4 regions of the Devosia sp. J2-20 genome follow, and region 4 is predicted to be linked to each of the others. Evidence: predicted binding sites of a transcription regulator. Region 4 holds the regulator's gene; each other region holds the start of a gene.
The links. Region 4 encodes PhoB, which activates phosphate uptake and scavenging genes when phosphate is short. Its sites were predicted from a motif close to TGTCATNNANCTGTCAT; they were not measured.

Region 1: the regulator PhoB is predicted to act here: its motif matches at 3,330-3,346, upstream of AC0L37_RS18935 (DUF2794 domain-containing protein).
Region 2: the regulator PhoB is predicted to act here: its motif matches at 3,758-3,774, upstream of AC0L37_RS17020 (DUF1045 domain-containing protein).
Region 3: the regulator PhoB is predicted to act here: its motif matches at 1,801-1,817, upstream of phnC (phosphonate ABC transporter ATP-binding protein).

Annotation. Positions count from the first base shown of each region.
Region 1 is NZ_CM147870.1:3,789,955-3,795,255, forward strand. It holds partial or broken gene acnA (aconitate hydratase AcnA) at 1-2,201, shown strand, start outside; gene AC0L37_RS18930 (DUF1223 domain-containing protein) at 2,336-3,070, shown strand; gene AC0L37_RS18935 (DUF2794 domain-containing protein) at 3,363-3,752, shown strand; gene AC0L37_RS18940 (GNAT family N-acetyltransferase) at 3,908-4,222, shown strand; gene AC0L37_RS18945 (GNAT family N-acetyltransferase) at 4,245-4,745, opposite strand; gene AC0L37_RS18950 (Bax inhibitor-1/YccA family protein) at 4,848-5,301, opposite strand, start outside.
Region 2 is NZ_CM147870.1:3,439,318-3,444,618, reverse strand. It holds gene AC0L37_RS17050 (LacI family DNA-binding transcriptional regulator) at 1-112, opposite strand, end outside; gene AC0L37_RS17045 (hypothetical protein) at 635-856, shown strand; gene AC0L37_RS17040 (hypothetical protein) at 930-1,133, opposite strand; gene AC0L37_RS17035 (hypothetical protein) at 1,120-1,269, opposite strand; gene phnN (phosphonate metabolism protein/1,5-bisphosphokinase (PRPP-forming) PhnN) at 1,335-1,901, opposite strand; gene AC0L37_RS17025 (alpha-D-ribose 1-methylphosphonate 5-triphosphate diphosphatase) at 1,905-3,035, opposite strand; gene AC0L37_RS17020 (DUF1045 domain-containing protein) at 3,032-3,724, opposite strand; gene AC0L37_RS17015 (glycerate kinase type-2 family protein) at 3,836-5,089, shown strand; gene AC0L37_RS17010 (VOC family protein) at 5,124-5,301, shown strand, end outside.
Region 3 is NZ_CM147870.1:2,660,512-2,665,812, reverse strand. It holds gene AC0L37_RS12990 (alpha-D-ribose 1-methylphosphonate 5-phosphate C-P-lyase PhnJ) at 1-56, shown strand, start outside; gene phnK (phosphonate C-P lyase system protein PhnK) at 53-829, shown strand; gene phnL (phosphonate C-P lyase system protein PhnL) at 990-1,691, shown strand; gene phnC (phosphonate ABC transporter ATP-binding protein) at 1,883-2,713, shown strand; gene phnD (phosphonate ABC transporter substrate-binding protein) at 2,793-3,704, shown strand; gene phnE (phosphonate ABC transporter, permease protein PhnE) at 3,768-4,739, shown strand; gene phnE (phosphonate ABC transporter, permease protein PhnE) at 4,750-5,301, shown strand, end outside.
Region 4 is NZ_CM147870.1:898,527-903,827, reverse strand. It holds gene pstB (phosphate ABC transporter ATP-binding protein PstB) at 14-796, shown strand; gene phoU (phosphate signaling complex protein PhoU) at 871-1,572, shown strand; gene phoB (phosphate regulon transcriptional regulator PhoB) at 1,673-2,374, shown strand; gene AC0L37_RS04400 (MFS transporter) at 2,498-4,123, opposite strand; gene AC0L37_RS04395 (LysR family transcriptional regulator) at 4,235-5,113, opposite strand; gene AC0L37_RS04390 (glutathione S-transferase family protein) at 5,206-5,301, shown strand, end outside.

The DNA.
Region 1 (5,301 bases), 920 kb from region 4:
TGAGTTCCTGCGCTGGGGCCAGTCGGCCTTTGACAATTTCCGCGTTGTGCCTCCCGGCACGGGCATCTGCCATCAGGTGAACCTGGAATATCTGGCCCAGACGGTGTGGACCAAGGATGAGAACGGCGAGACCGTGGCCTATCCTGACACGCTGGTGGGCACGGATCCGCACACCACCATGGTCAATGGTCTGGCGGTTCTGGGCTGGGGCGTTGGTGGCATCGAGGCAGAAGCCGCCATGCTGGGCCAGCCGATCACCATGATGATCCCCGAAGTCGTCGGCTTCAAGCTGACTGGCAAGATCAATGAAGGCATCACCGCCACCGATCTGGTGCTGACCGTCACTGAAATGCTGCGCAAGAAGGGCGTTGTCGGCAAGTTTGTGGAATTCTACGGCCCGGGTCTTGATTATCTGAGCCTGGAAGATCAGGCGACGATCGCCAACATGGCGCCTGAATATGGCGCGACCTGCGGTTACTTCCCGGTCGATGATGACACGCTGAAGTATCTGACCACCTCGGGTCGCGATCCCGAGCGCGTGGCGCTGGTGGAAGCCTATTCCAAGGCGCAGGGCATGTTCCGCGAGACCAGCTCGGCCGATCCGGTGTTCACCTCCACGCTCGAACTTGATCTGACCACTGTGGTGCCCTCGATCTCGGGTCCAAAGCGTCCGCAGGATCGTATTGCGCTCGATCAGGCCAAGTCCAAATTCGCCGAAGGCCTGCCCAAGGAATTCGGCAAGACCGACAATCCCAAGATTGCCGTTGAAGGCACCGATTACGAAATCGGCCATGGTGACGTGGTGATCGCGGCGATCACCTCCTGCACCAATACGTCGAACCCATCGGTTCTGGTGGCCGCTGGCCTGGTGGCCCGCAAGGCCCGTGCGCTGGGTCTGGACTCCAAGCCATGGGTGAAGACCTCGCTGGCCCCCGGCAGCCAGGTGGTGACCGACTATCTCGACAGCGCTGGCCTGAGCGAAGATCTCGATGCCATCGGCTTCAATCTGGTGGGCTATGGCTGCACCACCTGTATCGGCAATTCGGGTCCGCTGCCGGTCGAGATCTCCAAGGCCGTGCAGGCTGGCGATCTGGTCGCCGCTTCGGTACTCTCTGGCAACCGCAACTTTGAAGGCCGTGTGAACCCGGATGTGAAGGCGAACTATCTCGCTTCGCCGCCGCTGGTGGTGGCCTATGCCATTGCCGGGTCAATGAATATCGACATCACCAAGGATCCGATCGGCACCTCCAAGGATGGCAAGCCGGTCTATCTCAAGGACATCTGGCCCTCCAATCACGAGGTCGCCGAGATCGTGCGCGAGAACGTCACCAAGGAGATGTTCCAGGGCCGTTATTCGGACGTGTTCAAGGGTGACGAGAACTGGCAGGGCATCGCCGTCGATGGCGGCGAGACCTATAAGTGGAACTCCGGTTCGACCTATGTGCAGAACCCTCCCTATTTTGAGGGCATGACGATGGAGCCTAAGCCCATCACCAATGTCGCCAAGGCCAAGGTTCTGGCGCTGTTCCTGGATCTCGATCACCACCGACCACATCTCGCCAGCGGGGTCGTTCAAGTCGACCACGCCAGCGGGCAAGTACCTGGAATCCCATCAGGTCGCGCCGCGTGACTTCAACTCCTATGGCGCCCGTCGCGGCAATCATGAAGTGATGATGCGCGGCACCTTTGCCAATATCCGCATCAAGAACCAGATGCTGGATGGCGTTGAAGGTGGTTACACCAAGGGCCCCGATGGCAGCCAGATGGCGATCTATGATGCGGCCATGGCCTATCAGGCTGCCGGTACGCCACTGGTGGTGTTTGCGGGCAAGGAATATGGCACGGGTTCGAGCCGTGACTGGGCCGCCAAGGGCACCAATCTACTGGGCGTTCGCGCCGTGATTGCCCAGTCGTTCGAGCGCATTCACCGCTCCAACCTGGTTGGCATGGGCGTGATCCCGCTGCAGTTCAAGGATGGCGAAAGCTGGCAGAGCCTGGGACTTGATGGCAGCGAAACGATCGATATCGAAGGCGTGACGGAAATCGCGCCACGCGCCATGGTGACCGTCAAGATCACCAGGGCCGATGGCTCGGTGACCAGCGTGGAAACACGCTGCCGCATCGATACGGCCAATGAGCTGGAATACTACAAGAACGGTGGCATTCTGCATTACGTGCTGCGCAGCCTGGTTGCCGCATAAGCGGGACCGGTTCTGGAATGGAGATGGCGGCCCCCGGTGGGCCGCCATTTTTTGTTTGGAGGCACCGGCCGATTTAACCGTCTCACCCTCTTTTGACTGGCGGGGAATGGCGCGGGCGGCCTACAAGTAACGCCATGAAATCTGTCAGTCGGCTTTCCGCCCTTCTGGGTGGCGTTATCCTGTGTGCCCTGGTCCAGCCGGCCAGTGCCGAAGTGCGTATGAACCCCAAGGCAGTGGTGGAGCTGTTCACCAGCCAGGGGTGCTCGTCATGCCCGCCTGCTGACGCCTTGCTGACGAGCCTGGCCGAGCAACCCGATGTGGTGGCGCTGGCCTACCATGTCGACTATTGGGACTATGTGGGCTGGAAGGACACCTTCGGGCAGGCCGAGTATTCTGACCGTCAGCGCGCCTATGCGGAAAGCTGGGGTTCCTCGCGCATCTACACACCGCAAATGGTGGTCAATGGCACCAAGGGTGTCGTCGGGTCGCGTCGCGGCGAAGTGCATGGGGCGATTGATCGAGCCAGCCTGCCGCTGCCCATCACTGTCACCGAGCATGGTGACATGCTCAAGATTGCCATCCCCGCCGATATGTCGCTCAAGGATGCGGTGGTGTGGCTGGTGACCTATGTCGATCGGGCCGATGTTGATATTGAGCGCGGCAACAATGCCGGCAAATCGGTGGTCTATACCCAGGTGGTGACCGGCCGGCAGGTCCTGGGGATGTGGGAATGCGCCACGGGTGCCAATCTCAAGCTGCCCATTCCCGAAGTTCTGGCCGACAGGAGCACCGGCATTGCGGTGATCGTGCAGCAGGAGAATGATGGCCTGCCCGGCCCTATTCTGGGTGCGGCGGCCTTCGAGCGCTAGGCCAGCCACCTACTTCAAACAGAAAACCCCGCCCTTGGGGGAAAGGGCGGGGTGAGTATTGGCAGGTCAAATCTATTTGGGGTGGGCTGGCGCTCAAGCTTCAAGGTTTGGGGGCTCAGTCGGCCCGGGCGCCAGCCCCTGGAGGCAATGGTTGAATGCTGATCCTTCAATCGGGCGGGTTCAGGGACAAATTGTGACCGGATTGGGGTTTTCTGCCGAACCTTGCGGGGTCTTGCATCGCGGTGCAAATGCCGCGATCATGACAATTGGTTGACAGGGAGAATTCGGACCGGTGCAGAGCCGCAGACCGAACGACAAAACTGCATCGCTCTCGCTGGTCCATTCCAGCGAGCCTGCTGCAACTGCCAATAACGGCAAGATCCCTGCCATCGTCGCGTTCGACCGCAAGGAACTGGCGTTGATCCTGTCGGTCTATGGCCGCAAGGTCGGGCAAGGTGAGTGGCGCGACTATGCCATGGACTTTCTGCGCGAACGTGCCGTGTTCTCGATCTATGCGCGCGTGTCCGAGCGCCCTCTGTTTATCGTCGAAAAAACCCCGCGCATGCGCAACAAGCAGGGCCAGTACACCGTGACCAACCAGCAAGGCCGCATTCTCAAGCGCGGGCACGATCTGGCGCTGGTGCTGCGGGTGCTGGATCCCGATCTTGTGGTCGTGGGTTGAGCATCCGGATCTGACCGGCCGAGATTAAGGACATCCCCCAAATCAGTCGCGTTCTGATTGCGTCGATCAGCCAGCTATGAGCCGCAGACCACAACACTGATGCTGCCAGTCTGGCAGCGTGGACGCGCAATAAGAGTGTGCCGGGGGTCGCTGCCATGTTGAGCAATACAGAAGTCTTGCTGCGCGTCGCCGAACGGGATGGCACAGTGGTTGCTGTGGGTGCTGTCAATCGAAGTGGCGAAATCACGCTGAACTATGTTGCGCCCGAGGCGCGCTTTGCGGGGATCAGCAAGGCCCTGCTTGCGCAGCTGGAAACCGAGCTGGTGACTTTGGGTTTTCACGAAGGTCGCCTGGAAGCCACGCAAACGGCACGGCGCTTCTACGAGAAAGCGGGTTGGCTCGCTGAGGGCCCACAGGCCACGGGCCGGGTGGTCAACGGTTTTCCGATGCGCAAACGGCTCGTGCGCTGAACCTTGCGGACAGGCTCATCCGCTAAAGCGTGAGCTGCATGTGGACGATATCGAGCCAGCGGTCGAACTTGTAGCCGAGCGCTTGGTGGCGACCGATATGGCGGAAACCGAGTTTGTCATGCAGCTTGATAGAGCCGGTGCCTTCGGCTGTGATCACGGCAATCATCTGCTTGAAGCCAAAGCTGCGCGACTGCGTGATGATTTCGTTCATTAGCAAGGTGCCCAATCCCTTGCCGGTGGCATCGGGGGCGCAATAGACCGAGTTCTCGCAGGTGAAGCGATAGGCCGGGCGCGGGCGATAGACCGATGCATAGGCGTAGCCCAGCAGCTTGCCGCTGGCGTCCTGAGCCATGACCACCGGGTGCCCTGCGGCCAGCATGTGGCCGAATTTTTCACCCAGCACGTCCTCGCCCGGAGCTTCGAGGTCAAAGGTGGCCACCGAATGCTCGACATAGTGCCTGTAGATGGCGGTGATGGCGGGAACGTCGGCCCACTGAAAGGGGCGCAGGATAATCTCGGACACGGGGCGCACTCAGGCAAAAGAAAAGACCGCAGCCCTTGTAGGCTGCGGTCCGAAGTCTCGTCCAACCAAATTCCTTGATTGATCAATCAAGGATGCTGTTGGCTATTCGCGATTGCCGAACAGGCGCAGCATCATCAGGAACAGGTTGATGAAGTCGAGGTAGAGGCGCAGCGCGCCCATGATGGCACCCTTGGCCAGCACTTCCGTGCTGTGGCTTTCGGAGTACTCTTCCTTGATCTTCTGGGTGTCATAGGCGGTCAGACCGACAAAGATCAGCACGCCAACAGCCGAGATCGCAAACTCGAGCATGGTGGACTGCATGAAGATGTTGACCACCGAGGCGATGATCAGGCCGATTAGGCCCATCATCAGGAAGCTGCCCATCTGGGTCAGGTCACGCTTGGTGGTGTAGCCATACAGGCTCATCGTGCCGAAGGTCGCGGCGGTGATGAAGAACACCTTGGCGATCGAGGCGTCGGTATAAACCAGGAAGATCGAGGACAGCGACAGGCCCATGATCGCGGCAAAGCCCCAGAAGGTGCCTTGTGCGGCAGGG
Region 2 (5,301 bases), 1.3 Mb from region 4:
AAATCGTGGTAACGGCAAAGCCGGTCATTTGCGCAATGGTCTTGAGCGTTGGCTTGCCGGATGGCTTGACGCCACGCTTGCCCTTTGCGCTGGGCAGCTCGTCTTCGGACACTTTCGATACCTCTCGGTCCCGCCATGGACTGGCGTGACATGTTATAGGGGCGCGACATCACCAGATTGTCGGCCAAAGCACAAGCTTTTGAGCGCCTTGCTAAGGTCGCACGGCAACCCCAGTCAATCCGGACTTTTGGCCTCATATTTCTGTCGTGCGACGAAAGTAGAGCAGGTTTTTTCTGATTTTTTGCACTTTATGGTGCCTGCCGCGCTGGCTTTACGCAGAGAACGGCCCTATGTTCGACCCGTTGCATCGGTAAACGCCGATGTTGTGTCGTCGCCAACCCGCAGGAAAGGAATGAAGATGACCCCATCAAATACCTTGACGATTGCCGGTTCGCGCCTCGTACGCATCAACCTGCAAAGCGTAAAACGCTGGCCAGAGGCCTGTCGCTCGAAACGAATGTGATCCGTCACGCGTTCGTCTCACAACTTCGATAGACCCTAAGCGTCGCCGGCCCGGATGGAGCAATTTTGCCCTTCCGCCTTGTCGCATCGACGCGCAAGTAGAGATTCTACCATGCAGGAAAACAGTTTAGATCGGGCCAAGGCCCACAAGCCCGTGGTGATTGAGGTCGGTGGAGAGCCGCTCGGTGTCGTTGTGCCACATGCCAATGGTTACCGGTTTCTGGCCGTAAAACTGCCCGCCTTCGCGATTGATGGCCAGCAGTTCGAAACGGTCGAGAAGGCACATTTCGCCGTTGCCCAGGCCGTCCGCAATGGCGGCGCCGACGCTGCCTAGTGCGGCAAAGCTTGGAATAGCCCCTCTTGGAGGCCAAAATGATGACGCCGGTGACCTAGGTCACCGGCGTTTTTTAGTCGTCATTGGTCGAGTTGAGCTCGGCGGGGCGTTTGCCTTCGGCAATCGGCGCTCCCGGATCCAGTGCGTCATCGACGGCGCTGGCCAGCGCTTCAACGTCAATACGCGATGAGCCACTATCGGCCTGTCGCTGCAATTCAGCGGCAAGCGCGGTCGCTATCGCCCGGTGCCGCAACGCGTTCTGGTTACCCATTGCCATCGATTGAAATCCCCTGGTCATCCATGCGCACTTCGATACCCGGGCGGGCCTGCTGCTGCTGATAACTGTAGATACCAAAACCGACCACGGCGATCAGCAAGATCGCGATTACGGCATATAGACCATTGCGGCTCATTGAGCCCTCCTGACGCTTGTTCGAAATGGAACAACGCACAGCAGGCTCTCTGGTTCACTTCGCTGTCATTCCTGCGCCGCTATTGTTCGCAGCGCCATCACAAAAGCGGTTACGCCGATGGCGATCCCGCCTGAATTGTCGATGATGATCGGATTAATGCCAGTGGGCACCGGCGCGCTTTCGCGCGCCAGTCGTGCCGTGATCTGATCCCCGCTTTCGCGCCCTCTATTGGTCAGCCTTTCGGCGCGCCGGGAAATTTCTGCGGTAATCAGCACCACGGCGCAGCCCGGATAGCGGCGTCTGGCCTCGCTCACGACGTGGCGCGAGACATTGGCAACCACCACCTTGCCCAGCGCCAGATCTGTCTCGACGCTGATCGGCAGGCCATAGCGCAGATTGTGGGCGTCCCAGCTCAGGCAGAACCGGCCCATGGCTTCGGCCCTGGCAAAGGCTTGGGGCTCCATGGTGTCGTGCTCTTCCACCTCGAACTCGGCGGGACGTGTCACCACGCGTCGAACAAAGGTGAAGCGCTTGTCATTCTCCAGCGCCTGCTTGGCCCCACCGATCAGCGTATCCTTGCCCACCCCGGAGGGGCCAACCACAAGAACCAGTGAGCCAAGCGATCGTGCCATGAACTAGCTAACCCTGCTGCCCTGACGCCAGACGCCGCGCACCACGGGCAGTCCGCCGACCATTGCGACCCTGACCAGATCGGCGCGCTTGCCCACGGCAAGTTCGCCGCGGTCTGTCAGGCCCGCAGCCTTGGCGGGGTTGCTGGTGACCATGGCCAACGCCTGGGGCAGGGTCAGGTCCGCCACCCGCTGTGGCAGCACAAAGGCGGCCTGCAGCATGGCAAATGGCACGTAATCCGAACTTAGAATATCCAACAGGCCAGCGCGCACCAGATCAGTTGCCGAGACATTGCCAGAATGCGATTTGCCGCGCACCACATTCGGTGCACCCATCAGGATCGCCAAGCCACCATCATGGGCTGCCGCGGCTGCTTCCAGCGTCGTGGGGAACTCGGCAATCGCAACGCCATCGGCAATGCCCTCTTCGACATGGGCCAGACTAGCGTCGTCATGGCTGGCAAGCGCAAGCCCCAATTCATGTGCGCGGCGCACGATATGGGCGCGGTGCGCCCCCGAGTAGCGGGCGTGATCGTCCAGCCGGTCTGTTATGAAGCTCTCAAGTTCGGCCGGGGTTCGCCCGGCCTGGTAGAACTGCTTATAGGCATCGAGCGACTGAAATTGTCTCTGCCCCGGCGTGTGGTCCATCATCGAGGCCAGGCGGGTCTCCGGGTGCGTCGCATAGGCTTCAAAATGCTCCAGCACGTCATGGCTGGGGAGTTCGCAACGCAGGTGCACAAAATGTTCGGCGCGCAGCCATCCATCCTTTCGAGCGGAGGCAATGGCGCCCGTCAGCGCTGCGATATGGGGCGCCATATCCTTGACGTCAGCGTCCGAGCCAATGCGAACAGCATCAAAGACCGTGGTGATACCCGAGCCGGCGATCTGCACATCATGGGCGTGCAGCGAAGCCAGTGGATCCCAGAACACGCCGGGGCGGGGGCGATAATGATTTTCCAGATGGTCGGTATGCAGTTCGACCAGGCCGGCAATCAGATAGTCGCTTTCCAGATCCAGCCCGGTGTTGGCAGGGCCATCAGAGATCCCAGCAATCATGCCATCGTCAAAGCTCAGACTGCCCTCGACGATGCTGTCCGGCAGGACAATGCGCGCATTGCGGAAGGCACCTTGGTTCATGCGGTCAGGCCCAGCTTGAAATCTGCCAAACGTACAAACGGCTTGCCTGCATCAGGCTCGCGGTAGAGCGATAGCCGGTCCAGCACCAGCGGCTCATCAAGCACCGGATTGAACCATGTCGAGGCCGCTTTGCTGACTTCGGCCTGATCGGCTTCGGGCAGCCGATCACTCAGCGTCATGTGGAAGCGGAACTCGTCGAACACATAGGGATAACCATACGCATCCAGCAGTTCGATCTGCCGTTCACTCAGATTGCGATTGGCACGGGCCGCCCGGTCCTTGTTGGTCATGGGTGCGCGAAACACATCGAAGCGCTCCACCACATGCGCCGCAAAATCCTGCAAGGCGTCGTTCTGCTCAACCATCAGCGCCAGAAACCCGTCCAGCGATGCCAGCGTTGGCTTGCCGAGATCAAGAGGTTGATGCTCGCTGGCAAAACTGGTGATGGCGGCGCGCAGATCGGCTTCGCTTGCACCATCCACCAGCGCCATTGGGGCTTTTAATGTAGCGTGAAAGCCATAGCGATTGGCGGACTGGGTCATGTTGAGCAGGCGGTCTCGATCGATACCCGCGACTGGCCCATCAAACAGATCGCCATCATTGGAATCGCGGCCCAGCCAGGTGGCTGCCCGCTCCCACAGATTACTGGTGGCGGACGGGGCGTAATATATCGCGAATCGTTCTGTCATCGGAACTCCTTGACCTGCCGCTAGTCATAGTATGTGTCGGTCGTTTGACAGTGGCCACGTTCTTGATGCTGGCTACCTGTGCCCGCGCCGAATCGCAAGCCGAGAGAATCCATGGACACTATGCTGCTTGAGCAGATGTTTCGCACTGCCGTTGCCCAGGCGCAGCCGGCATTGGCTGTCGCCCAGAACCTGCCCGAGCGCCCCAAGGGCCGCACGGTCGTGATTGGCGCCGGCAAGGCCTCGGCCCAAATGGCGCACGCATTCGAGCAGGCATGGGATGGTCCGATCACCGGATTGGTCGTGACGCGCTATGGTTATGCCCAGGCCTGTGAGCGCATCGAGATTGTCGAAGCGGCGCATCCGGTACCCGACGAAGCGGGCTTCCTCGCCGCACGGCGCATTATGGAAACGGTTTCGGGGCTAGGGCCCGATGACCTCGTTGTTGCGCTGATTTCCGGCGGTGGCTCATCTCTGCTGCCGGCTCCCGCTCCTGGTCTGACGCTGGACGATGAACAGGCGATCAATCGATCATTGCTGGCCTCCGGCGCGCCCATTTCGGTGATGAACCTGATCCGCAACCAGTTCTCGGCCATCAAGGGTGGGCGCCTGGCGGCACGCTGCGCGCCAGCACGCGTCGCAACACTGGTGGTCTCCGACGTGCCGGGAGATGATCCGGCGGTGGTCGCGTCCGGCCCAACCATTCCGCTGGCGGGCACGCGTTCGCTGGCACGCAAATATGTATCCCTTTACGGCATCGATTTGCCGCCGCACGCTCAAGCCCTGCTGGCCGGTGACGATAATCTGGCCCCGCTTGCCACGGATCCGGCATTGGCCCGCAATAGCGTGCGCACCATTGCCTCGGCGGCCCTCTCGCTTGAAGCCGCTGCCGCCCAGGCCCGTGAGCAGGGCATTGAAGCGGCCATTCTATCTGATTCAATTGAAGGCGAGGCGCGCGACGTGGCGCAGGTCCATGCCGCCATTGCCAAGGAGGTTGCCACGCGCAACCGACCCTTTTCCAAGCCGGTGGTGCTGCTGTCGGGCGGCGAGACCACCGTCACGCTGCGCGGCAAAGGTCGCGGCGGTCGCAATGCGGAGTTTCTGCTGGCCCTTGCCATAGCCATTGATGGCAGCGAAAGGGTCACGGCGCTGGCCGCTGATACCGACGGTATTGATGGCTCCGAGGACAATGCCGGCGCCTTTGTCGACGGCACCACGGCAACGCGATTGCGTCACGCCGGTATCGACCCTCTTGCAGCTCTGGCAAATAATGACGCCTATTCGGCCTTCAAGGCGATAGGCGACCTTTTGGTCACCGGGCCAACAGGCACAAATGTCAACGACTTCCGCGCCATCCTGGTGCGATAGCAGTACCGAATTTCTAAATCGGAGAGAGGCGGCGATGGCTAAGGCAGTAGGCATAGGTGGAGTATTTTTTCGCGCGCAGGACACCGAGGCGCTAACCCAGTGGTATCAGGAACACTTGGGTATTCCTGGTTTCTGGACGCAGGCGGCGGGCCCTACCGTGTTCGCGCCGTTCAAAGCCGATACCGATTATTTCCCAGCCGACCGGCAATGGA
Region 3 (5,301 bases), 1.8 Mb from region 4:
GCCGCGAAGCCGGGCATGTCGGCGCCCTGGGCGTGCAACAGGAGGCAGCCCAATGAGCGCCGAACCGCTTCTCAAGGTTGAGGGTCTGACCAAATATTACGGCAGCCGTCTGGGCTGTGCCGATGTCAGCTTCGCGCTCTGGCCCGGCGAAGTGCTGGCCATTGTCGGGGAATCCGGCTCGGGCAAGACCACACTGCTCAATTCGCTCTCGGCGACGCTCGAGCCCAGCGCGGGCCGGACGCTTTACCGCATGCGCGATGAGCAATGGCGCAATATCTATGATCTGAGCGAAGCCGAGCGCCGCTTTCTAGTGCGCACCGATTGGGGGTTTGTGCATCAGAACCCCGCCGATGGTCTGCGCATGACGGTGTCGGCTGGTGCCAATGTCGGCGAACGGCTGATGGCAGTGGGAGACCGGAACTACGGCCATATCCGCGAAACCGCGCTCGATTGGCTCGGCCGGGTGGAGATTGCCGCCGACCGTGTTGACGATCAGCCGCGATCCTTTTCTGGCGGCATGCGCCAGCGCCTGCAGATTGCCCGTAATCTGGTGACCGGGCCGCGCCTGGTGTTCATGGACGAGCCCACTGGCGGCCTTGATGTGTCGGTGCAGGCCCGCCTGCTCGATCTGCTGCGCGGACTGGTTGGGGAGTTGGGACTGGCGGCCATAGTGGTGACCCATGATCTGGCCGTCGCGCGTCTGCTCAGCCACCGCATGATGGTGATGAAGGACGGCCACGTCATTGAATCCGGTCTGACCGACCGGGTGCTGGATGATCCGCGTGAGCCCTATACTCAATTGCTCGTCTCCTCGATCTTGCAGGTGTGAGGGTGAGATCCTCCACCCTCATTGCCTTCCCACAAGGGGGAGGGAAGCCTGTCCAGTGCGCGGACGACACTGTGCCAGCGATCGTTGCCCCGTCTTCTCCCTCTCCCTTGTGGGGAGGGACCAAGGGTGGGGGTTTCTTACACATCTGCGGAGCTATCCGATGACCGCCCTATCCGTGAAAAATCTGGCCAAGACCTTCACCATGCACCTGCGCGATGGCGTGGTGCTGCCGGTGGTCGACAATGTGACCTTCGACGTCCAGCCCGGCGAATGCGTCGTGCTGGGCGGACCATCGGGGGCGGGCAAGAGTTCGATCCTCAAAATGGTCTATGGCAATTATGGTGTTGATGCTGGCACCATCGTGTTGCGCCACCATGGTGAGCGGGTGGATCTGGCCAGTGCCGACCCGCGCACCGTGCTGACGCTCAGGCGCGATAGCATCGGCTACGTCAGCCAGTTCCTGCGCACCGTACCCCGCGTTTCTGCGCTCGACGTAGTGGCCGAACCGCTGGTTATCCGCGGCGTTGAACGGGAATTGGCGCAGGGGCGGGCGCGCGACCTGCTGGCCCGGCTCAACCTGCCTGAACGGCTGTGGAGCCTGCCGCCAGCGACTTTTTCTGGCGGCGAGCAGCAACGCGTCAATATTGCGCGCGGCTTCATCACCGCCCATCCGGTGCTGCTGCTCGATGAACCGACGGCCTCGCTCGACGCCACCAACAGGGCCGTTGTGGTGGCCATGATTGCCGAGAAAAAGGCGGCAGGTGTCGCCCAATTGGGCATCTTCCACGATGAGGAAGTGCGCGAGCAGGTCGCCGACCGCATTCTCGATGTGACTGCCTTTGCGCCCAGGATCGCTGCGTAGGCCCCTGTTGCACACGATCAAGTAGAGCGGGCACTCAAAAGCGCTCCCTGGCATCGATCCCAGGGGGCGTTTTGCCCGTTCAGGGCTCCCAAATTGCGCTCTTGTGCATCGTCACGCAACCGTCACCCCAGTGTAATCCCAGCTTCACGTCGCCGCCCTAGGTCTGCCGCAGTTCAACAGCGAGGGCGCTGATGCTTACGATTTCAAATGTCTCGCGGCGCTTCGGCGACAAGCTTGCCGTCAGCGACGTGAATCTGGAAATCCCGCAGGGGCAGATGGTCGGCATTATCGGCCGTTCAGGCGCCGGCAAGTCGACCCTGCTGCGCATGATCAACCGGCTGACCAATGTGTCCGAGGGCGCCATCCGCTTTGATGGCGTCGAGGTCTCGGCGCTGCGCGGCAAGGCGCTGCGCAACTGGCAACGTGATTGCGCCATGATCTTTCAGCAGTTCAATCTGGTGCCACGTCTGGATGTAATCACCAATGTGATGCTGGGCCGGCTCAACCATCGCTCGACGCTGCTGTCGCTGTTGCAGATTTTTACCGAAGCTGAGCAGTTGCGGGCACTCCAGGCGCTCGAACGGCTCGACATCGCCCAGACTGCCACCCAGTGGGCCCAGACCCTGTCCGGTGGCCAGCAGCAGCGTGTGGCCATTGCCCGGGCGCTGATGCAGGCCCCGCGCATGATCCTGGCCGATGAGCCGATCGCGAGCCTGGACCCGCGCAATGCCAAGATCGTCATGGACAGCCTGCACGCCATCAACCGCGAGCAGGGCCTGACCGTGATTACCAATCTGCATACCCTGGATACTGCGCGCGCCTATTGCGGTCGCATCATCGGCATGGCGGCAGGCCGGGTGGTGTTTGACGGCACACCCGAGCAACTGACCACCGATGTGGCGCGCCAGCTCTACGGTGCCGATGGGCTCGAAGAGGCCTTCTCCGAAGCCATGACTTCCACCAGCATCGAGCCCGCCCGGCGGCCCACGGCCAAGCCCCGCGAACTGGCCGACGCCCTCTGAAATTCAAGCGTTCCGCGGCTGCACAACGGGCCCAGCCCGGCAGTCCGTCGACATCTTTGCGTCACCAAAGGAGACTTCCATGACCGCAATTCGTACCGTCCTGCTCGCCGGCATCGCGCTCGCTGGCGTCACTGCACCGACCTTCGCCCAGGAAATGGATGTAATCCGCATCGGCATCCTTGGCGGCGAAAACGAGACCGACCGTCTCGCCAACAACCAGTGCCTGATCGACCTGCTGCCAGAAGCGCTGGGCGTCAAGGAAGTCAAACTGTTCCCCGCAGCTGACTATGACGGTGTAATCCAGGGCCTGCTCGGCGGCACGCTCGATATCGCCGGTCTGGGTGCTTCAGGTTTTGCCAAGGTCTATCTGGCCGACCCCGAAGCCGTTGAGCCCTTCAACACCACCGTCCAGCTCGACGGCGCCATGGGCTATCACTCGATCCTGCTGGCCCGCAAGGATTCGGGCATCGACACCCTCGAAGCGGCCAAGGGCAAGACCCTGGGCTATGCCGATCCGGACTCCACCTCGGGCTATCTCATCCCGCTGGTGACCTTGCCGGAACAGACCGGCATGGCCAATGACGAGTATTTCTCGGCAACCTCGTTCAATGGTGGCCACGAGAACAACGTTCTCGCCCTGCTCGACCACAAGGTCGATGTGGCTGTGACCTGGACCTCGGGCGTTGGCGAATTCTCCGAAGGCTATAGCTCGGGCAATACCCGCTCGATGGCCGACAAGGGCATGCTGGACATGGAAGACGTGACCCAGCTCTGGCTGTCGCCGCTGATCCCCAATGGTCCCAATGTGATGCGCTCGGACCTGCCACAGGCCATGAAGGACAAGATCGTCGCCTTCTACACCAATCTGCCCGAGACAAATTACGAGTGCTTCAGCGGCATCGAACGCGGCGACTACAAGGGCTATGCCCCCGTCGACGCCGATTTCTACAAGCCCATCATCGACGCCCGCAAGGCAACCATCGGCGGCTGATCGCCAATCCGATACCGGCAGGCGGCGTGATCACACGCCGCCGCCATTCTTTGAGGGCGATCCATGAGCGAGACCATCCTTCCCGGCAATCCGGCCCCGCTTTCCAGGGAACTGGGCGTGGTGCATGCGCACTACCGGTCCCTGCTGCGCACCAGACGGCTCTATACGCTGCTGGTCGGGGGCGCCTTGCTGGTGGTGCTGTCCGCTTCGCTCTGGTTTGCCAATGCGTCAAACGCTGGCGCCTTCTTCGACCGGCTGCCCTATTTCTTCGACTTCTTCATTCACTTTCAGCCCGATGAGCCGATGGAAATCGTGCGCGCGCTGTTCGACCTGCCTTCGCCGCTGGCCGATGGCTCGTTCAAGTACAATTACGAGGAAGGCCGGGTCTATCTGCTCGGCGATTTCTATCTGCCCGAATATTTCTACCAGATGCTGGTGACGATCAATATCGCGCTGGTCTCGACCATTTTCGGCGTCACTTTTGCCTTTGGCCTGTGCTTTCTGGCAGCCAGCAATGTGACCGGGTCACGCACGATCCGGTTCGTGGTGCGGCGTTTTCTCGAAGTGCTGCGTGCTTTCCCCGAAATCGTCGTCGCCGGCATGCTGGTGGCCATCCTCTCGGTGGGCCCGATCGGTGCTATTGTTGCGGTCAGCCTGCATACGGTGGGCGCGCTGGGCAAGCTGTTCTACGAAGTCACCGAGAATGCCGATGGCCGCGCCGATGAGGGGCTGCGCTCGGTGGGGGCCAACTGGTTCGAGCGCGTCCGCTTCGCCTTCGTGCCCCAGGTCATGCCGAACTTCGTCTCCTATGCCTTGTTGCGCGCCGAGATCAATGTGCGCGCCTCCACCATTATCGGCGCGGTGGGCGGCGGCGGCATTGGCGAGGTGTTCCGGCTCTCGATTGGCCGCGATCATGCCGCCAAGACCTACGCCATCATCATCCTGTTGTTTGCCACCATTATCGGCATCGACGCGATCTCCGGTGCGCTGCGCAAACGTCTGGTCGGCCCGTCTGCCTTCCAGTTCGGCGGTTGAGGAAAACACCATGTCCAGCATGCAAATGACCGCCGGTGAGGCTCTTGCCCTCAAGGCCCGCCACGGCGCCGTGTTTCATCGTCCCCTGCAGCAGCGCCTGACCATGCCGCTGGTGGCGCTGGGAACGGCGGCCTATCTGGTGTTCTGCTTCTTCTTCTTCGATATCTCGGGCGTGTTGGCCAATGCCCAATGGGCCCGCGCCAGCATCTATATTGCGGACTGGTATTCCTGGGAGGCCACGCCGCGCTTCCGCTTCAAGAATGACAGTGTCGAACTCGAATGGACCCGCTCGCTGCTGGGCGACAATCCCGATCCCGACTGGATCGAGCAGACCGGACCCAAAAGCTATGTGACAAGCTTTGGTAGCCCCGCCAATAGCGTCGAGATCAGCCCGACCGCCGTGGTCGCGGTGGTCGACGGCCAGCGCTATGACGTGCCCATTACCGATGATGGGGCGCTATTGCCCGTCGATGCGCCCGCCGCCATGTCGCTCAAGGGAGGCCGGGTGACGGTCGACTACGGCTTTGTCGGGCAGGCCGAGATCCGCAATACCCAGGTCTAT
Region 4 (5,301 bases):
AGTGAACAGCACCATGAACCCCACCGATGCCCTCGAGCGCCCCATCCGTCTCACCGCCCGCGATGTGACGGTCCACTACGGCGCCAAACAGGCCCTGCACGGTATCTCGATCGATATCCCCGATCGTGCCGTCACCTCCTTCATCGGCCCATCGGGCTGCGGCAAGTCGACCTTTCTGCGCTGCATCAACCGCATGAACGACACCATTGAGGGGGCCCGCGTCGGCGGCACCATCAAGCTTGATGGCGACGATATCTACGATCCCAATCTGGACGTCGTGGAACTGCGCGCCCGCGTCGGCATGGTTTTCCAGAAGCCCAACCCGTTCCCCAAATCGATCTATGAGAACGTCGCCTACGGTCCCAAGATCCACGGCATCGCCAAATCCAAGACCGACCTTGATGAAATCGTGGTGTCGTCCCTGCGCAAGGCGGGCCTGTTCGAAGAGGTCAAGGATCGCCTCAATGAGCCAGGCACCGGCCTGTCCGGTGGTCAGCAGCAGCGCCTGTGCATCGCCCGCGCCATTGCGGTTGGCCCGGAAGTGATCCTGATGGACGAGCCCTGCTCGGCACTTGATCCCATCGCCACCGCCATCATCGAAGAGCTGATCGATGAATTGCGTGAAAACTACACCATCGTGATCGTCACCCACTCCATGCAGCAGGCCGCCCGCGTCAGCCAGCGCACGGCATTCTTCCACCTGGGCAACCTGATTGAGGAAGGCGTCACCGAAGACATCTTCACCAACCCGGTCCACAAACAGACCCAGGACTACATCATGGGCCGCATCGGCTAGTCCGGCGCCCCACCCACTCTGGCGTCCGGTTTTTGCGGGCCGGTCGCGCCACGTCACAGGTCCAGAGGAACACCATGGCCCCCGAACATATCGTCTCTTCCTACAATGACGAACTTGTCGCCCTCGCCCAGACCATCGCCGAGATGGGTGGCCAGGTCGAAGTCGCCATTGAAAACGGCACCAAGGCCCTGCTCAAGCTCGATCGCGAACTGGCCGATCTGACCATCATCGCCGATCAGCGCATTGACGACATGCAGCGCAAGATCGACGATATGGCCGTTTCCATGATCGCCCGCCGCCAGCCCATGGCGTCCGATCTGCGCTCCATCATCACGGCCATCCACGTTGCTTCCGATCTTGAACGCGTCGGCGACATGGCCAAGCAGCTTGCCCGCCGCTCGCTCAAGATCGAAGGGCTGAACCTGCAGCCCACCTTCTACAATGGCGTGCGCAACATGACCGCACTGGTGCTGCGCCAGATCAAGGAATCGCTGGACGCCTACTCCAGCCGCGATGCCGAAGGCGCCATTCAGGTGTGCAACCGCGATGACGAGGTGGACGCCATGTACACCTCGCTGTTCCGCGAACTGCTCACCTACATGATGGAAGATCCACGCAACATCACGCCCTGCACCCATCTGCTGTTCTGCGCCAAGAGCCTGGAACGCATCGGCGACCACGCCACCAATATTGCTGAACGTGCCTATTACCTGCAGACCGGCAAGCAGCTCTCGAGCGATGTCGAAGAACTGCAGCGCACCCAGATCAAGGCCTGATCCAGATATATCCACCGCACTGCACCTCCCCTTGATGGGGAAGGCTGAAGGGTGGAGCCACTCGCACCCAGGCGTGGTGCAAGAACGACCGGAGCAAGCAATGCCCGCCACTATCCTCGTAGTCGAAGACGAAGGCGATATCGCCATCCTGCTGCGCTACAATCTTGAGGCCGAAGGCTTTCGCGTCGTCACCGCTGAAACCGGTGACGAAGCCACCCACGCCATTCAGGACAAGCTGCCCGATTTGATCCTGCTCGATTGGATGCTGCCCGAAATCTCGGGCATCGAACTGTGCCGCCGCCTGCGCGCCCGTGAGGAAACCGCCCGCGTCCCGATCATCATGCTCACCGCCCGCGGTGAGGAAGAAGAGCGCGTCCGCGGTCTGGCCACCGGCGCCGATGACTACGTGGTCAAACCCTTCTCGGTCCCCGAACTGGTCGCCCGCATCCATGCCCTGCTGCGCCGCGCCAACCCCAATCTGGTCACGGCCGCCCTCAAGGTTGGCGATCTCGAACTCGACCGCACCACCCATCGTGTCCGCCGCGCCGCGCGCGACGTGCATCTGGGGCCCACCGAATACCGCCTGCTTGAATATCTGATGCGCCATCCCGGCCGGGTCTATTCACGCGAGCAACTGCTCGACGGCGTCTGGGGCAACGACGTCTATGTCGATGAACGCACCGTGGACGTCCATATCGGCCGCCTCCGCCGCGCCATCAATCGTGGCCGCGAAACCGACCCCATCCGCACCGTGCGCGGGGCCGGCTACGCCTTCGACGAACGCTTCGCCCAGGTCGCCTGAAGCAGGCAGCCAGCCACTGCGCGTCGCCCTCGGGCCTGACCCGAGGGCCCTACCCTATCCCTTTGCCCGCAAGCACAATCCCCTCAGGTCAAACCCGAGGGGTGTCGATTTGTTGCCTAGGTCCTAGACTTCCGGCGTGCCCCGCAACGGCGTCTCGTCATCCAGTGGCACCGTCTGCCGCTCGATCATCCGGTGCACGCGCGGCGGCGCATCGCCCTGATGCAAAGTCCGCAGCGCCTGAAAGTTCTCCGCATCCGCCTTGGTACGCCGCAGATTGTGCCGCACATAATCTACCCAGGTCGGCACGTGGTAACTCTCGACCCAAAGATCGGGCAACTCGAGATCACGCAGTAGCGCCCATTGCCGCGCCCCGTCCCGCAACCGCACCTTGCGCCGCTCGGTCATCAGCGCCAGAAACTGCGGGATGTCCTCTTGGGCTATGCGATAATCCACCATCACCATGATTGGCCCGCTGCGCGGCGTCAGATCCAGCCGCAGCACCGGCTCGTTAAAGGTGTTGAGCGGATTGAGGTCGCGCGATTCAAACTGCGGCAGCGGCAGTCTGAACCCCACCAGCGCGCAGACCAGTAGCACCACCGCCGCTGTCGCCAGTGACCAGTCCAACCCCACTGCATCAGCGTTGATGCCCCACAGCCAGCTGCCCATTGCCATGCCGCCAAATGTTGCCGTCTGATACAGCGACAGGGCACGCCCAACCACCCAGCGCGGCGATGACAGCTGTATAGATACATTGAACAGGCTCATCGTAAGCACCCAGCAGGCACCCGCTGGCAGCAGCACGATATGGCTGAGAAACACATCACGGCTGAACCCCAGCCCCACGCAACTCAGCGCGAAGCCGACACAGGCAAACCGCACGATCCACTCATTGCTATAGCGCTCGCGCACCCGGCCATTGATGAACGCCCCCCCAATCGCCCCTACCCCGAAACTGCCCAGCAGCGTGCCATAGACCAGCGCACCGCCGCCGACATATTCGTCCGCCACTGATGGCAGCAGCGCCAGCACGACGATGGCAGACAGACCAAACAAAAAGCTGCGAAACAGCACTGTGGTCAAGTTGGGCGACAGCGACACGTAACGAATGCCTGCCAGAATGGCGCTACCGAAATCCTCGCGCGGCAACCGGTTCGGCGGCCGCTCCGGCTTCCAGCGCAGCAACGAGAAGATCAGCGGCACATAGGTCACGGCATTGAGTGCGAACGCCGCCGCCGCACCCGCCAGCGCCACGATCAGCCCGCCCACCGCCGGGCCGATGCTGCGCATCATATTGAAACCCATGGCATTCAGCGTTACCGCGCCCGCCAGATCGCTGCGCGGCACGATATCGCCCATCGAGGCCTGCCAGGAGGGATTGAACAACGCTGTCCCAGCCCCGATCAGAAAGGTCAGCCCCAGCAGCAGCCATGGGCTCATCAGCCCCATAAAGGCGAGAACTGCCAGCAGCAGCGAGACCACTGCCATCCCACTCTGGGCAATGATCATCACGATGCGCCGGTCAAAATTGTCCGCCAGTGCCCCCGCAGCGATCGAAAAGATCATGATCGGCAGTGTCGTTGAGGCCTGCACCAGCGCCACCATATTGTGGCTGTCCGTCAGCGTGGTCATCATCCAGCCGGCACCCACCGACTGCACCAGCCCACCCAGATTGCTCATCAGCGTGGCAATCCACAGCAGGCGGAACGTCTCATGCCGAAACGGCGCCAGCACGGACGGTCTATCGGGCATTTTGGCTCCTCAGTAGCAGAACGAAGACCCCCCTGTCTTGAGCTAGCCACGCTTGTTTGACAAGCACATCACGTCACCAGGCGTGGGTGTCTGACTCACTCCAATACAACCCTAGAGGCGCTGCCCGACGAACAGATCGGCAAGCGCTCGTGCCGCCGGTCTGGGTTGGCGCCCGGGAGGAAACACCGCATGCAGCGCGACATTGCCCACGTGCCATCCCGCCAGCACCTGCACCAGTTGTCCGCTCGCGATCTCGGCCTCAACACCCCAGATGGAGGATACGGTTATCCCCAGCCCGGCTCGTGCCGCGGCAGTCGCGCCTTCATTGGCGATGCAGGTCGTACGGCCCGAAGCACGGATGGTTATTCTCTCGCCCCCGCACTGAAAGTTCAGCTCCTGCGGCACGACGCCCGGCCCCACGATCAATTCATGCGCTGCCAGATCATGCGGCGTGACAATCGTCGGACGGGACGCAAGATAGTCCGGCGAGGCCGCCAGAATGCGCGGCGTCTCGCCCAGTTTGCGAACCAGCGTAGTGCTGTCGACCAGCGCGCCCAGGCGAAACGCAATGTCGATCCCCTCGCTGACCAGGTCCTGATGGCTGTCCGAAACAGCCAGATCTACTGTCAGTGTTTCATGGCGCGCCATGAATTCAGCCAGTCTCGGCACCACCTTGCGCAGACCAAAGCTGCTCGACAGTCCGATACGCAGCCGCCCGGTCAGCCGCCCATCGCCCCGCACAGCATGGTCGGCCTCCTCCATCGCATCCAGGATGCGCTCTGCCCGCTCCAGATAGTCGGCACCCGCTTCAGTCAACGCAACCGCCCGCGTCGTGCGCGTTAGCAGCGTCACGCCCAGCTCACGCTCCAGTTCCGACACGATCCGCGATGTCGAAGACTGCGACAGATTCAAAGCACGACCCGCCTGCGAAAAGCTTCCCAGACGGGCGACGCGGCAGAACACGCGCAACGCCAGCAGTCGGTCATTCATCTGAGAACCAGATAAGTCATAGCAGAAATACCCACCTACAGCTTTCCAGCGGAATAATCCATCAATGTGACCTACCCTGCAAGGAGGTTCACATGCTCAAGCTATTTTATCACAACACACCAAACCCGACGAAAGTCGCCCTGCTCCTCGAAGAACTCGCACACCCCTATGAGGTGGTCGCCACCGAC